2 regions of the Carnobacterium sp. FSL E2-0243 genome follow, and region 2 is predicted to be linked to the other one. Evidence: predicted binding sites of a transcription regulator. Region 2 holds the regulator's gene; the other holds the start of a gene.
The links. The regulator NrdR, encoded in region 2, represses ribonucleotide reductase genes. The targets are predictions, from matches to a motif close to ACACNATATATNGTGT.
Positions count from the first base shown of each region.

Region 1: nrdH (glutaredoxin-like protein NrdH) is a predicted target of NrdR. The motif match lies at 5,094-5,109, and genes of this name have one in related genera.

Region 1 covers NZ_JBBOPM010000001.1:293,144-301,333, forward strand. The annotation lists gene MHI00_RS01355 (glycoside hydrolase family 3 C-terminal domain-containing protein) at 1-596, opposite strand, end outside; gene MHI00_RS01360 (LytR/AlgR family response regulator transcription factor) at 893-1,594, shown strand; gene MHI00_RS01365 (ATP-binding protein) at 1,596-2,912, shown strand; gene MHI00_RS01370 (hypothetical protein) at 3,031-3,228, shown strand; gene MHI00_RS01375 (DUF5067 domain-containing protein) at 3,438-3,992, shown strand; gene MHI00_RS01380 (S-layer protein) at 4,083-4,913, shown strand; gene nrdH (glutaredoxin-like protein NrdH) at 5,226-5,459, shown strand; gene nrdI (class Ib ribonucleoside-diphosphate reductase assembly flavoprotein NrdI) at 5,462-5,842, shown strand; gene nrdE (class 1b ribonucleoside-diphosphate reductase subunit alpha) at 5,820-7,994, shown strand; gene nrdF (class 1b ribonucleoside-diphosphate reductase subunit beta) at 8,064-8,190, shown strand, end outside.
Region 2 covers NZ_JBBOPM010000001.1:2,328,323-2,336,512, forward strand. The annotation lists gene dnaI (primosomal protein DnaI) at 1-59, opposite strand, end outside; gene MHI00_RS10940 (replication initiation and membrane attachment family protein) at 59-1,519, opposite strand; gene nrdR (transcriptional regulator NrdR) at 1,543-2,001, opposite strand; gene coaE (dephospho-CoA kinase) at 2,249-2,863, opposite strand; gene mutM (DNA-formamidopyrimidine glycosylase) at 2,883-3,737, opposite strand; gene polA (DNA polymerase I) at 3,814-6,474, opposite strand; gene MHI00_RS10965 (GNAT family N-acetyltransferase) at 6,505-6,996, opposite strand; gene MHI00_RS10970 (MaoC/PaaZ C-terminal domain-containing protein) at 7,133-7,624, opposite strand; gene murC (UDP-N-acetylmuramate--L-alanine ligase) at 7,976-8,190, opposite strand, start outside.

The DNA.
Region 1 (8,190 bases), 2.0 Mb from region 2:
TTATTATAGGCAGACATTATTGACTTAGCCTTGCCTTCTTTGACGGCAATTTCAAATCCAGTTAAATAAATTTCGTGGAGGGTGCGCTCATCTATAATAGAATCAACGGTCATCCGTCTAGTTTCTTGACTATTTGCAGCAAAGTGTTTAGGACAAGCAACCACACCGTTTTCTTGGATTCCGCGTGTATAAGCAGCCGCCATTTTCCCAGCTTGATAGGGATCTTCACTGAAATATTCAAAATTACGTCCACAAAGAGGGTTGCGTTTGATATTTAAACCGGGCCCTAAAACCACATGGACATCACTATTACGAGCTTCTGCGCCTAGGCTCCTCCCAATTTCTTCACCTAACTCTTCATCCCAACTATTGGCAATAGTGGCTGCTGTCGGAAAACAAGTTGCTTTTAAACTGGCATTTAAGCCCAAGTGATCAGCAGCTCCTTCTTGTTTGCGCAAACCGTGGGGACCGTCAGATAGAAAAATAGATGGAATGCCTAGTTCTTCATAAGAAACAGTCTCCCAAGTGCTTTTGCCAGACATAAAAAAAGCCTTTTGTTGCAGTGTCATTTTATTAATTAACTCTGTATTGTTCATTGTTAGCCCTCTCTATCGATAAATTAACTTTTATAATCCCTTAGCAATAAGATTACGCTAGGGTGGAAAGATATAATTAAATTCAGTATAGCATTGGCGGAAACGGTTGCAATTAAGCGTGCATAATTTGAAAGATTTCCTTCATGTTCTGTCATGGGCTGTTGAAATACCCAAAAATTGCTAAAAATTGAAGGGGAAATAACTGGAAATTGACATCTAGCACATTTGAACTAATTTTGTTATACTAACGTCATCCAATAATTCTGTAGACTAAATAGAGAAAGGGTCGGAAATCAATGAAAATTGCAATTGTGGAGGATAATGAGGCGAACTATTTAACATTAAAACAGCATATTGACTCTTTTTTTAAAGCCCATAATTTAATCGGCACAATTGATTACTATCCTGATGGATTAGCATTAGTTAATTCCTTTAAAAACAACTATGACATTATTTATTTTGATGTTGAAATGGAGTTAATGGATGGCATGACTGCAGCAAAAAAGATTAGACAAATTGACGAAGAAGTATTAATTGTTTTTGTTACGAATTATGTGCAATGGGCAATTGAAGGATACACTGTCAATGCGACTGATTTTTTGCTTAAACCATTAAGTTATTTTAATTTTAGTGAGCATTTTAAAAAAATACAAAAGAGATTGAATCATAATGAACAAAAATATCTAACAATTAAAGCTGGAAGCGGTTTTACAAAAATTAAATTAAGTGAACTTTTTTTTATTGAAAGTGAGGGTCACTATCTTAAAATCCATACCCATGAGCAAACCTTTACACTGCTAGAATCTATGAAAAATATGGAAAAAAAGTTATTGGAAGAAGATTTCTTTCGTTGCAATAACTGTTACTTAGTTAACTTAAAATATGTTACAGGTATTGAAAAAAGTACGGCTAAAGTCGGTCACTATAATTTACAAATCAGTCGTCCTCGGAAAAAAGAGTTCTTAGAAGCTTTAACAGCTTATATTGGAGGCGAGTAAGTTGATCCAAGAAGTTTTACCCAATATTCCTAGGCACTATACGGCTTTGGCTGAGTGGTTGACTTGTGTAGTGTTTATTTTTCCTCTGGCTGCTAAAAGAGAGCGTTGGCAATTCTTAGTTTTGTTAATGGGCGTTGGACAATATGCGCTGCAAATGATGGTTGGTTCATGGCCCTTGCCTTTATGGATTCCCGGTATGGTTGTCAATGTTTGCTGGATGTTCTTAACAATTGTCGTCAGTAGTAAAATTAGTTTGAAAAATGCTAGCTATCTTTGTGCAAAAGCCTTTATTGTCGCAGAATTCACAGCATCATTTACTTGGCAGATGTATTGTCAGCTAATTTTGAATCGTGTGGCTAAAGGGGCATTTATTTCCATTTGGTTCCCTGTTTTGCTATATGCAATAATTCTAACTACTGTGTTTTTGGTTGAAAAAAGAGTAGAGCGAACAGATGTGAATTTAACTATTCAAAATAAAAATGTCTTTATTGCGATGTTAACTGCAGTGATTATTTTTTCTATTAGTAATATCGGTTTTATCATCTCAAGAACAGAATACTCTTTTGGTGATCCATTGTCCGTTTTTTTGATACGATCATTAATTAATTTTTGTGGTATCTGTATTTTATATATGCAAGAGAACCAACAATATGAACACCATTTACAAAATGAATTGAAGGCAGTTAATAATATCTTTCAAAATCATTATGAACAATATGTTGCTTATAAAGAAAGTGCTAGTTTGATTGAACGGAAAGTCCATGATTTAAAACATCAAATTGAAACAATTCGTTCAGAAGAAAATATCGAGAAGAAAGAAGCTTATCTTGAAGAAATGACGAAGGCGATTAATACATTTAGTTCTGATATTCATACAGGAAATGGAATTTTAGATACTATTTTGTCACGGAAAAATAGTTATTGTCTAGAACAAGATATTCGTTTTACTTGTATCGTGGAAGGGAAATTACTTAGTTTTCTAGATACTATGGATATTTGTAGCTTGTTTGGGAATGCTCTTGATAATGCAATTGAAGCTGTTTTAAGAAATGCTGAACTAGAGCAAAGACTAGTGAATTTACGCGTCTCAAAAAGGGGTGATTTTGTCATCATTTTGGTGGAAAACTATGTTCCAGACCTAGATGAACTTTCAGAAGGGCTGCCTGAAACAACTAAAACAAATAAAGATTACCATGGATATGGATTAAAAAGCATTGATTATATCGCTGGGAAGTATGAAGGGAATATGAATGTTTCTGTAAAAAATAATTGGTTTTTACTAAAAGTTCTTTTACCTCTTCCTGCTACGTTAAATTGAATTTGCTATAAAGAAAATCAGGCTAGGTCAGATAAATGTGCTTAGCCTGATTGGAATTAGAGGGGGCAAAAACTTGTAATTACTGATAAAACAAGGTATTCTATATAGAGAAGGGAAGGTGACGCTTATTAGTAAAAAGAACAATATTTTATCGTACCCAAAGTTTATCATACAGGCAGATGCAGATTTGAAAGAGCAAGGAGTAAAAACACACAATAAATCGCTTTATCAAATTTTAGTCGAAGCAAACATTTTAAATCAATCGGGAGAGCCGACAGAATGGATCATGGAAAATGGCCATTTAAAAGAAGCTTAGAAGGAGAGTGCAATGGCGCACTGTCTCTTTTTTTGTCTTTAAAATCAATACATAATAAGTCTGTCCAAAAGCTATTTAGTTATTCTTAATTTGTGTAAAAAAGAAAAGAATAAAAGCAAACATTGAAATAAAAATATGGTATACTGTTCAAGTAACGTTCGTTTTTTGTTTTTATTTGCAAAATTTGGAACTGGAGGAGGAAGAAGACATTGAAAAAATGGAGGAAAATCAACATTTTTGCTTTGATGTTGGGACTCTTACTGCTAGTCGGTTGTGGAATGAGAAAAGAAGCAGAGCATGATGTTTCTAAAGATTTTACTTATGATAAAAAGGTAGAGATGGATCAAGTTGTAGAAGGTGAGGAGTACAGTGTTCGAGTGACGGGGTATAAAGTAATTCGAGATAGCGAGAATATGCCGGCTTTGATGATGTATTATGAATTTGTTAATAGTAGTGAAGAAGAAATTTCACCATATGACCTCTATATGGATGCTTATCAAACGAGTAAAATAGCAGACGGGGATACAGAGCTTTATGAAGCTGATATTTATGATGGGTTACTAGATGAAGAAGATTTAACTCTATTAAATAATACTTTTGAGCTGGTAGAGCCAGAAAGCCAATTAAAATGCGCAACTGTGTGGAAGTTAAGAAATAATAAATACCCGCTAGAAGTTGAAGTTTACAGTTATGAAGAAGAATATCTGGGGATCATTCAGATCGATATGCAAAAAGGAATTGCTGAAGGATCTACCGAGATTTAAGAAGTAAAAGGTACTTTTCCGTTAATTGTGGTGAAGAGTACTTTTTAATTTGAATTCAAATAGAGTTGAAGTAACTAGGAGGATGGTTAGATGGAAAAAATATTAATAAGTACACTATTGATTTTCTCTCTTAGTCTATTTGTCCTCTCTCTTTATTTACATATTCAGTTGAAGAAAAAAATCAAACGGTTGATGACTAAAAAGCCTAATACACGTCAACGAAAAGCGCAGTTGAGATGGAATCAGAATCAAAAAATGTTGAAGAAGCGTCTAGCTAAACGTTTAGTTTTTGTGATTTGTTTTGGTTTAGTAAGTTTAATGGTAGGTTTGACACTGCCATTCTATTCAGAAAACAGATTTAAAGCTAGTTCAGAGAATACTTTCAAGACTGAAGTTAATGCTGACCAAAATCACCTTATTTTAGATACCCCTGAACAGTCGATTGAAAAAGATGAAGTCCCAGAAAAAACAGGAACACAAGAAAACCCACAGCCGTTTTCACAACCAGTAAGAGTGGCGGCAAATTTTTTAGATTTAAACACGATGACTTTTTTTCCTGCTGAATTGGAGGTTACTGTTTTAAATTCCATTCGTGGAGAAGAGGCGTGGCGTTTATTAGTTGGTGAAAATCAGTTTAATCCTATGGCGCCAGCAGGTAAAGAATATATCTTGAATCGTTTGAAGTGTAAGATTGTCGCACCAGAAAATCCAACGGCAATCGCGAAATTCTCAGAGTTTGATTTTAATTATTATTCAAAAGAGGGAAATCCTTATGAACGTGTGACAGTCATTACTCCAGATCGCTTAGGATCGGAATTGGAAGTCAACGTTGAAAAAGAAGGCTATCTTTACGCTTTAATCGACAGTGGAGATGCGCCAGTCATTAATTATCAAAATAACTTATTTTTAGCAACGGAATGATTGGAAATAGCTAGTTGTAAATGTACGAAAAGTGTTGGATTAATTGTAGGAAAAAGTTAGAAATTTAAATAGCTAAAAAGTCAATAGTAAAATGAAGAAAAAAGGTTAAAATTTTTGAGCGAATAAGTTGCAAATCGGCAATTGTCTAAGCTATAATAGGGTTTCTTAAGTTTTTCTAAACGACTATATATGGTGTTTTTTAATAAAGTTTGCAAGTAGCGTATCTATATGTTGTGTTTAGTTGTGAGATGGCTTATAATGAATCTTGTCGATATAAAAAAACAATTATTTAACAAAATGGAGGCAGTAAAAATGAATAAAATCCACTTATATAGTAAACCAAATTGTCCACAATGTGACATGACAAAGTTTTTGTTAAAAAATGAAAATATAGAGTTCCACGAAAAGAATATTATGGAAGACGAAAGCCATTTAAATTATTTAAAAGATCTTGGCTATATGAGTGTTCCTGTAGTAATGGTGGAAGGAATTGAACCAATCGTTGGTTTCCAACCAGAACGTCTAAAAGAATTGAAAGCAATCTAATTATGAAAATCGTTTATTTTTCCTTAACCGGACAAACCAGACGTTTTGTAAAAAAATTAGACTTAGATAGCTATGAGGTCACTGAAACAAATCCTTTTTATCGTATTGAAGAGGACTATGTCGTAGTGGCCCCTACTTATGACATCGAAGTAACCGAATTGATTAATGATTTTATCGAGTATAGTGATAATCAAATGCACTTGAAAGGCGTAGCGGGTGGTGGAAACCTAAACTTCGCCAATCTTTTTGTCTTTACAGCAAAAGATTTAGCCAAAAAATACAACGTTCCAATGCTATTTGCATTTGAATTTAGTGGAACAGACTTAGATGTCATTAACTTTAAGAAAGAGGTTGATAAACTTGAACATAACAAAAATTCCTAAAGAACAAAACAACCCTAGCTATTTTAAATTAAATAATCAATTAAATATTCCAGTGAATGGAAAAATACCCATGCACAAAGATAAAGAAGCCGCTCGTGCTTACTTTTTGGAGCATGTAAATCCAAACACTGTTTTTTTTCATACATTAAGAGAAAAATTGGACTACTTACTAGAAAATGATTATATTGAAGAAGAGTTTATTTCTAAGTATTCATTTGAATTTATCAAGAAATTATTCCAAAAAACCTACGATCATAAATTCCGTTTCCGTTCATTTATGGGAGCTCATAAATTTTATACTCAATATGCTTTGAAAACGAATGATAATCAACGCTATTTAGAGCGTTATGAAGATAGAATTGCGTTTAATGCGCTTTATTTTGCCGATGGCAATGAAGAACTAGCAATGGATTTAGCTGAAGAAATGATTACACAACGTTATCAGCCTGCAACGCCTTCATTCTTAAACGCTGGGCGTAAGCGTCGTGGTGAATTAGTTTCGTGTTTCTTGCTACAATTAACTGATGATATGAATAGTATTGGTCGTGGTATTAACAGCGCCCTACAATTATCAAGAATCGGTGGAGGCGTAGGGATTTCACTTTCTAACTTGCGTGCTGCTGGAGACCCAATCAAAGGCTATGAAGGCGCAGCAAGCGGCGTAGTTCCAGTTATGAAATTATTAGAAGATAGTTTTTCATACAGTAACCAACTAGGTCAACGTCAAGGAGCAGGAGCTGTTTATCTAAGTGTTTTCCATCCAGATGTTGTCGCATTTTTAGCAACTAAAAAAGAAAATGCGGATGAAAAAGTTCGTGTTAAAACATTGTCTCTTGGATTAGTTGTTCCAGACAAATTTTATGAATTGGCTAAAAATGATGATTATATGTATCTATTTAGCCCATACGATGTTGAGCGTATCTACGGAGAGCCTTTCTCGTATATTGATATCACAGAAAAATATGACGAGTTAGTGAATAATCCTGATATTAAAAAATCTAAGATTAAAGCACGTGACTTAGAAATAGAAATCAGTAAATTGCAACAAGAATCAGGTTATCCTTATGTGATTAATATTGATGCTGCTAACCGTAGCAATCCAATTAAAGGGAAAATCTTGATGAGTAACCTATGTTCAGAAATTTTACAAGTTCAAAAACCTTCTATTATTAATGATGACCAAAGCTATGAAGAAATTGGAACAGATATTAGCTGTAATTTAGGTTCAAGTAATATTGTGAATCTAATGGCTTCACCAGATTTTGGCCGTTCTGTTCGAACAATGACTCGTGCACTGACATTTATTACAGACAGTTCATCTGTTGCAGTAGTTCCTTCTGTTAAAAAAGGTAATGATCAAGCTCATACAATTGGTTTAGGAGCAATGGGACTGCATACGTATTTAGCTATGAATCAAATCCATTATGGCTCACCGGAATCAGTTGATTTCATTAATATTTATTTCTTATTATTAAATTACTGGACATTAGTTGAAAGTAATAATATTGCTAAAGAGCGCAATGAGACTTTTGTTGATTTTGCTGAGTCTAAATACGCAACAGGTGAGTACTTCGACAAATATATCGAAAAAGAATGGCAACCTGAGTCTCAACGTGTCCGCGAATTATTTGAAGGTATATTTATTCCAACCACAGAAGACTGGGAAAAATTACGTGATAATGTTAAAGAATTTGGCTTATACAATCAAAACCGTTTAGCGGTAGCACCAAATGGTTCTATTTCTTATGTGAACGAAACTAGTGCTAGTTTACACCCAATTACGCAAAGAATTGAAGAGCGTCAAGAAAAGAAAACGGGTAAAACGTATTATCCAGCACCATTTTTATCAGATGAAACAATGCCTTATTATAAATCAGCCTACGATATGGACATGCGTAAAGTAATCGATGTTTATGCAGCTGCTCAACAACATATTGATCAAGGAATGAGCTTAACCTTGTTTATGCGCTCAACAATTCCAGCAGGTTTATATGAATGGAAAGGCGAAAATGAGAAGCAAACTACAAGAGATCTAAGTATCTTACGTAACTATGCTTACCATAAAGGTTGTAAATCAATCTATTATATTCGTACCTTTACAGATGATACAGATGAAATCGGTAGTAATGCATGTGAAAGTTGCTCGATATAAGATTAAATAAAAGTTGAAATAGCGCACGTTAAACTGCGCTATTTTTCAAGATAGAAGGGATTTTAGACGATGACTGAATCAGAACAATATGCGGCGATAAATTGGAATAGTTTTGAAGATATTCTTGATAAAAAGACATGGGAAAAATTAACAGAACAATTTTGGTTAGATACACGAATTCCAATCTCAAATGATT
Region 2 (8,190 bases):
TGTGAAGTAAGTTTTCTATCTTTAATTATCTTCGTTAGGCCTTTTCCCATATCTTCCATTACTGGTCACCTTCTTTCCCTAAATTTTGAATACGAGCGATTCGATCCATAAAGGCTTTTTGATCTGCCTCACTCATCGGTTTCTCTTCTACTTCAGCCTGATTCTCTTTTGCCCATTCTGGCAATGTCTCTTGGCGATTCCGTTGATTCCCTGCCGCTGAATTGTATTGATTATTACGAGGTTTTGAATATGAAGCTTGTTGCTCGGCTCTTTTTTGTTTTTTTATTTCATTTTCTCGGTAAAGTTCCTGCACTTTTCGAATGGCCTCTTCTGGTGATTTTACTTTTGATTGGCTCCAATCATTAGCAATACTATCAGCTAAATTTTGAGTTAAAGTTGGGTTACCGCGAATAACTAATACATAATGAATCAAAATATTAATCACAGACTTAGGTAAATTGGATTGTTTAATTAGATTTTCAACAGCCCACTCCTCTGTTCTGGCTACATAACCACCTTTTTGTTTTTTTATATTTTCAATAAAATCAAAAGGTGTAAACTCCTCACTGATTTCAATTAAGACAATATCTTCTTTAGAGAAACCCTGATGGCTTAAATCATTTTTTCTGAACTTTTGTTTATTTTGATTGCTAGTTGGATCTTCAACAATTCGTTCTTTTAGTTCAACAGGCTGTTGATTGGTTTGGTGGTAATTTGAGTAAACAACTTGTTTAAGTTTTTTTTCATCCACTTTACCTGAGTCAATATCACAGGCTTGTAAAACAAATTTTTGCATTTCCAATTCGTCAATGCCATACATTGTATGCAAAACTAAAATACTGTTCTCAATTTCTTTAGTAATTGAGGAGCGGTTAATATATTGCGTTGCTAAACCTTCATAGAAAAATTTAAATTCAAAGGTTTTATTATCTAGTTGAGTCGTTTCTACTGGACGTTCATTGCCAATTAAAGCTGTTGAATCTTTAAATAATTCTTGATTTTCTGAGAATTTATTTTTATCAAAACTAAATACATCTAAAAAACCTTTTGTGACTTCAACATATTTTTCTGTGTCAATTTTGTTAATGCTATAACGTTGGCGTAAATTTTTGTATTTGCGCTTTCCAACCGTTTCTAGTAATAACAAACTCAACAAATCATCTTTAAAAAATTCTGCTGCGGTTAAGGGAGATTGCAATTCATAAATAAATTGTTTTTCGGGCTCTTGCTTCAAATAGGTTTTTAGTAGCCCCAAAGCTTCTAACTTAACTCTCGCTCGATACAATTCTGGAATACCACAATTTAAAATGGTCAATAATTCAGAATGTAAGATTCCCTCACTCCAATAACTTTCTTCACCAATTTCAGACCATAGGGTCATATACAAGCTGTATGCTGTCGCTCCCGTTAAAGGTTGGTATAAAAAGGTGAGAATTTTTTGATCCATATCTGAAAGCAAAGCATTTTGCCTCACTTCAAAGCCATCTTTAGGACTTAGATTCTTTAAAGGATAATTCAAAATGATTCACACCTTTCTCATTTTTATTTATCTTTATTTTTTAATTTTTGTAATTCTTTTAGGAAGAAATCCATATCTTTAAATTCGCGGTATACACTAGCAAATCGAATATAAGCAACTTCATCCACTTCTGCTAGACGTTCCATAATGTATTCACCAATTAGCGTAGTTGAAACTTCATTTTCACCTAGGCTACGAATTTTATTTTCAACTTCATCCACCATTCGTTCAACTTGATCCATTGCAACAGGACGCTTCTCACAAGAACGTATCAGCCCTCGAAGAATTTTTTCACGGTTGAACTCTTCTCTTGTACCATTTTTTTTCACAACTAACAATGGCGTTTGTTCTGTTCTTTCAAACGTAGTAAAGCGGAAGCTACAGGCTTCACACTCTCTTCTTCTTCTAATAGCACGTCCGTCATCTGCTGGACGACTATCTACAACTCTTGAACCATTATTTTGACAACGTGGACATTGCATATTCATCACCCTTTTTTTATCATTTCATTCATAGGTCTATTTATTTATCGGTTTAATTCACTCGTATGTTTTACTCTATTTATTCATAAAAAGACAGACTACTTCTATCTTAAATTTCTAGTTTCACATCATTATAACATAGCCGTCTACCCCCTGAAAAGGCTTATGGCAAATGTCTTTATTCGAATATCTATAATTTCCCACCTGCATTTTAAGGATTACTCCAAGAAAAAAACTTGTTTTCGGATTATGATTGATCCGAAAACAAGTTTTTTTCTTGGAGCCACTTTTCTACTTGCTGGCGAGTATCGACTAAACTCCCACTATTATCAATGACGCTATCTGCCCACTCTACTTTTTTAGCAATTGGAATCTGCGCCTTGATTCTTTGTAATGCTTCTGATCTACTTAACTGGTTTCGTGCCATTAAGCGTGTAATCTGAAGATCATCAGGAATTGCGACGACCATAATTGAATCCATCATTTCCTGATAACCTCCAGCTTCATACAGTAAAGGAATATCCATGATAACCAATGGCGCACCACTAGCAATCACTTTATTTTTTTCCCTGTCAATCCAGGAACGAATATAAGGCTTTAATAACTCATTTAACTTTTTCCGCTTGGTTTCATTCGCAAAAACAATCGCACCTAAAGCTTCACGGTTTAATTGTCCATCATGTGTTAAAAGCTCTTGACCAAAATAATCCACTAATGCTTGTAAACCTGGCGCACCTACCTCAACAACTTCACGTGCTCCAATATCTGCATCAACCACTGGGAATCCCAAAGCTTTAAATATATTACTGACTGTTGATTTCCCTGTCGCAATGCTGCCTGTTAATCCTAGAATATAAGTCATGACTCATTCCTCATTCCATTTAGTGCTGTGGACGACTATTTCTTTCCGTCAAAGTTTGGCAATGACTACAGAAATGCGTGCCTCGTTGCGCCACTTTTATTTTTTGAATTGGTTGACCACAATTCACACAAGGTTCCCCAGTCTTTCCATAAACCAACAAATCCACTTGGAAACTTCCAGCCTCACCTAAAGCATTTTGATACGTTCGAATCGTCGTTCCACCAGCTTCAACAGCTCTACCAAGAACACCAATAATTGAGTGATGCAAATTCTTAATCTCTATGGACGTTAACGAATTAGCCGGTCTTAAGGGATGAATTTTCGCTTCAAATAAAGCTTCATCAACATAAATATTGCCTAATCCTACAACTATTTTTTGTTCTAGTAATAATGGTTTTATCGCTCTTGATTTACTTCCTAGCGCTACACTAAATGGCTCTAATTTGAATAACTCTGGAATTGGTTCTGGACCTAAGCCTTTGATTCCTGGTGCTTCATGCTCTGTTCCAATTGGAACTAATGTCATTCGACCAAATTTCCTCACATCTAAATAACGTAAATCCCTCCCGTCAGTCAAATGAAAGACAACATGAGTATGTTTTTTTAATGGAGTTCCCGTTTTTTCAACTTCATACTTTCCTTCCATTCTTAAATGTGAAATCATTGCCCAATCGTCCATTAAAAAAATTAAATATTTGCCACGACGTTCAATTTTATGAATAGTTTGTCCTAATAAATCATTTCGAAAAGCTTCACTTGAAAAAGGTGCAGTAATAATACGATCCCAATAAACATCAACGTCTTGTATTGTTGCTCCTTCAACTAGATTAGTCAAACCTTTTCGAACAGTTTCAACTTCTGGTAATTCTGGCATTTCTTCAACCTCTTTCTACTAAATTTAAGCTATGGTCATTTAGTAGCCATAGCTTAAATCATTATCTACTTAGATATTATTTTGCATCGTACCAACTATCACCATAGCTGCTATCGACTTTTAAAGGTACATTTAATTTAACTGCTGATTCCATAACCTCAGGAACTAATTTTTCTAAAATAGCAATTTCTTCCTCAGGTGCCTCAAAAATCAATTCATCATGTACTTGTAGCAACATCTTTGTTTTTAAATTCTCGGCTTTTAAGCGACGATCCATTTGAATCATGGCAACTTTAATAATATCGGCAGCACTACCTTGAATCGGTGTATTCATCGCTGTTCTTTCAGCAAATGAGCGTAGATTAAAGTTGCGTGAATTAATATCTTTTAAGAAACGACGTCGATGGAATAAAGTTTCTACATAGCCTTTATCCTTAGCTTCTCGAACGATATCACTCATATATTGTTTTACTCCAGGATACTTTTCAAAATAAGTATCTATGAAGGTTTGTGCTTCTTTTCTGGTTATTCCAAGATTTTGCGATAAACCATAATCACTGATACCATAGACAATTCCAAAGTTCACGGCTTTTGCTTGACGGCGCATATTCCCAGTTACATCTTCAGCTTTTTCAATGCCAAAAACACGCATTGCTGTACTTGAGTGAATATCCTGACCTTCTAAAAAGGCTTCTTTCAAATGCTGATCATTTGAAATATCCGCTAAAACACGCAATTCAATTTGTGAATAATCACTAGCAAAGATCTTCCAGCCCTCATGACTTGGTACAAAAGCTTGACGAATTTTGCGACCTTCTTCTAAGCGAATCGGGATATTTTGTAAATTAGGATCAACAGAGCTTAGACGGCCCGTTTGAGTTAACGTTTGAACATATCTAGTATGAACTTTTCCTGTATTCCCGTTAATAACTTTTAATAATCCTTCAACATAGGTTGATTGGATTTTAGCAATTTGACGATAATGTAAAATATCATCTACAATCGGTGCTTGTGGGCGCAGTTGTTCTAAAACATCAACCGCCGTTGAATAACCCGTTTTTGTTTTCTTAATAACTGGTAACTGCATTTTTTCAAATAAAATCACACCTAATTGCTTAGGAGAATTAATATTAAATGTTTCTCCAGCTTCTTCGTAAATGCGATTTTCAATATCTGTTAAACGAATGGCAAACTCAGCTTTCATTTCTAGTAAACGATTCGCATTGACTTTGATTCCAGTCATTTCCATTTTAGCTAACACCATGGATAAAGGCAATTCCATCTCATAAAATAAAGCTGTTTGTTCGCTATCAATCAACTCTTGCTTTAATTTGATACTTAAGACTTCTATTGCTTTAATTTTTCGAGCAAGATGTTCATTCAAAACAGATGCATCTTCTGGTATGGCAAGCTTAGCCCCTTTTCCATAAATGCTTTCATCTGCAGCAACTTCATAATAATCATGTTCCATAGCTACTTCGGCTAAATCTTTACTATTATCATTTGTATTTAGAATGTAAGATGCTAGTAGGACGTCAAAATCAACCCCTTCTAAGGTTGTATCATAACGTTGTAAAGCCACAACTGTACGTTTTGCATCAAAAACTTGTTTTTTATTTGCTGGATCTTTGGCCCACTCTTGAAAAATAGGAGATGCCAAAGCTACGTCAGGTTCTGCAACATAAATCTTCTCGCCATTACTCCAACTTAAACCAACAATCTCCGCAGTGTGATAATTATCCGTTAGCATTTCGACATATAATCCGCCCATTGGCCCAAACATATCCGCTTTTAATTCTGTAACAAATTCAAAAATAATTTCGGCTTTTTCAATTTTATTTTCTTCATCATACTCTGTTGTATCTAAATCTTTTAGGAATGACTTGAAATCCATTTCTTTATAAAACTCTATTAGCTTACCAACATCTTTGCCAGTGTAAAGCAATTCATCTACTTTTATTTCAAGTGGAGCATCGACCTCAATCGTTGCTAATTTTTTACTTAACAAAGCTTGTTCTTTATCGTTAATCAGATTTTCTTTACGTTTACTTGGCTTCATGCCATCTATATTTTCATAAACACCTTCAACAGAACCAAATTCATGTAACAGTTTTAAAGCTGTTTTTTCTCCAATATTTGTTACACCTGGAATATTATCAGAAGAATCTCCAGCTAAACCTTTCATGTCAATAATTTGATGAGGTTCAATGCCATATTTTTCCATTAGATAGGCAGGTGTATTCTCTTCAATTTCACTAACACCTTTAATTGTAATATCCACTCGCACATTTTCTTTCGCTAACTGAGTTAAATCTCGGTCACCTGAAACTACAACAACATCAAATTCATTTGGATCAACAACAGTAGCTAATGTCCCAATAATATCATCCGCTTCATAATTATCTAACTCATAATGAGGAATCCCAAAACCTTCTAACAAGTCACGCAAATAAGGCATTTGTTCTTTAAATTCACCTGGCGTTTTTTGGCGACCATCTTTATAGGCATCGTAAAAAGCATTACGAAAAGTTGTTTTCCCAGCATCAAAAGCAACTAGAACATGAGTAGGTTGCTCTTTTTTCATTTCATTGTCTAACATACGATGAAAACTAAACAGCGCATTTGTGTGTAAACCATTTTTATTCATAAAACGATCTAATGAACCTGGAATTGCATAAAACGCTCGAAACGCAATACTACTACCATCAATTAATAGTAATTTATTTTTTTTTGTCATAATAAAACTCCTTTATAATCTTACTTTATTTTATAAAAACTTTTGATAAATCACATGCTCTTTATCAAAAATAACTGTATTTTTCAATTTATGAAAGTGATTTTTTTCAGCTAATTTAAGAGAAGCGGTATTCATTGGATCAATAATGCTGACTAACTCCTGTAAACCTAACGTCGATTTTCCATAGTCTAGCATAAACTCCGTCGCTTCGCTGCCATATCCTTTGCGCCAATATTCTCTCGCAATGTGATAGCCTAGCTCATACTTTTGCTCTCCATCAATCACTTGCTGAACTATTCCACAATCGCCAATCAATTGACCTGTTTCTTTTAAACAGACCGCCCAAAGCCCCATTCCATTTCTCTGATAGTGCTCTATTGACCACTCAAGCCATTCCATTGTTTTTTGTTTCGAAAAAGGGGCTGGGTAATACGTCATCATTTCAGTATCAGAAAAAATTGTAACGGCGGCTTCCAAGTCAGTCATTTGATAGGGTCTAATTTTTAAACGATACGTTTCCATTGGTATCTCCTTTTTAATAAATGTATCCTCATTCAGTTTACCAAAAAAAGAGACAGATAGCGAAAAATAAATTTTAAAGTTCTTATAAAAAAGGGCACTAAAAAAACCAGACAAACATCTGGTTTTTAGAGTAACTTTATTTAGTAGTCTCTTCAACTTCATTTTGTTCCTCAATTTCTTCTGGTAAACCAAGCAAACGTGGTGGTTCAACCATAAAGACAGCATCTATTACGCGTTCATCCTTCATATTTTTCCCATCCACTGTGATTGTAATAACTTCTTTCATCAAATCAACACGAATGACTTCAAAATCAAACGTAATTGTTTCATAATGAAAAACGGGATTTAATAAATTGACAGAGACATTAACGATTAAAGAACCTGGACCTGGTAAATGCTTCGAAATCGCACTTGTCATAATTCCTATCAGCATAACCGTTGGTACTAATGGCTTTTCATAAGCTGTTTGACTTGCATAGTCATGTTGAATAAATAGTGGATTGGCATCATTTGTTAAGCCTAAATAAAGCAAGATATCTTTATCTTCAATATTTTCAGTAACACTCAAATTGTCACCTTCAGAAATTTCACTAATTAATTTTCCAATTTTTCTTGGTTTTCCAATCATAAACTTCCGCACCTACTCTCATTTTATTCGCACTTTCATTTTACCATAATACCTATTATCTAATCTATAAAAAAGCTCGTTGAGTTCGTTCAGGCTCGACTGAAGAATAGTGAAATTTGATGTGACGCTTTTTTCCACCTCGAACTTTTATCTTTTTCTCGAGGAGTTGGCTCATAAAAGCTAGCCTAATCAAAAGCTTGTTGAGCCCGCTCAGCTCCGATAAGAAAATAGAAAAAATTGATGTGGCGCTTTTTGCCACCTCGAATTTTTATCTTTTTCTCGAGGAGTTGGCTCATAAAAGCTAGCCTATAAAAAAAACGACAGAAAAAATGTCGTTTCGTCTATTTCCGTTTAATTATTTTGTAAAATTGTACGACTTAAAATAGTTTCATAAGCATATTCAAATTTTTGAACATCGCCTGCCCCCATGAAAATCACAACTGCATCATGATGATCTAATAATGGCGACATATTTTCTTCTTGTAAAACTAATGCACCATTGGTAATTTTATCTGCTAAATCTTGAATCGTTACATTTCCTTGCTCTTCTCTAGCAGAACCGAAAA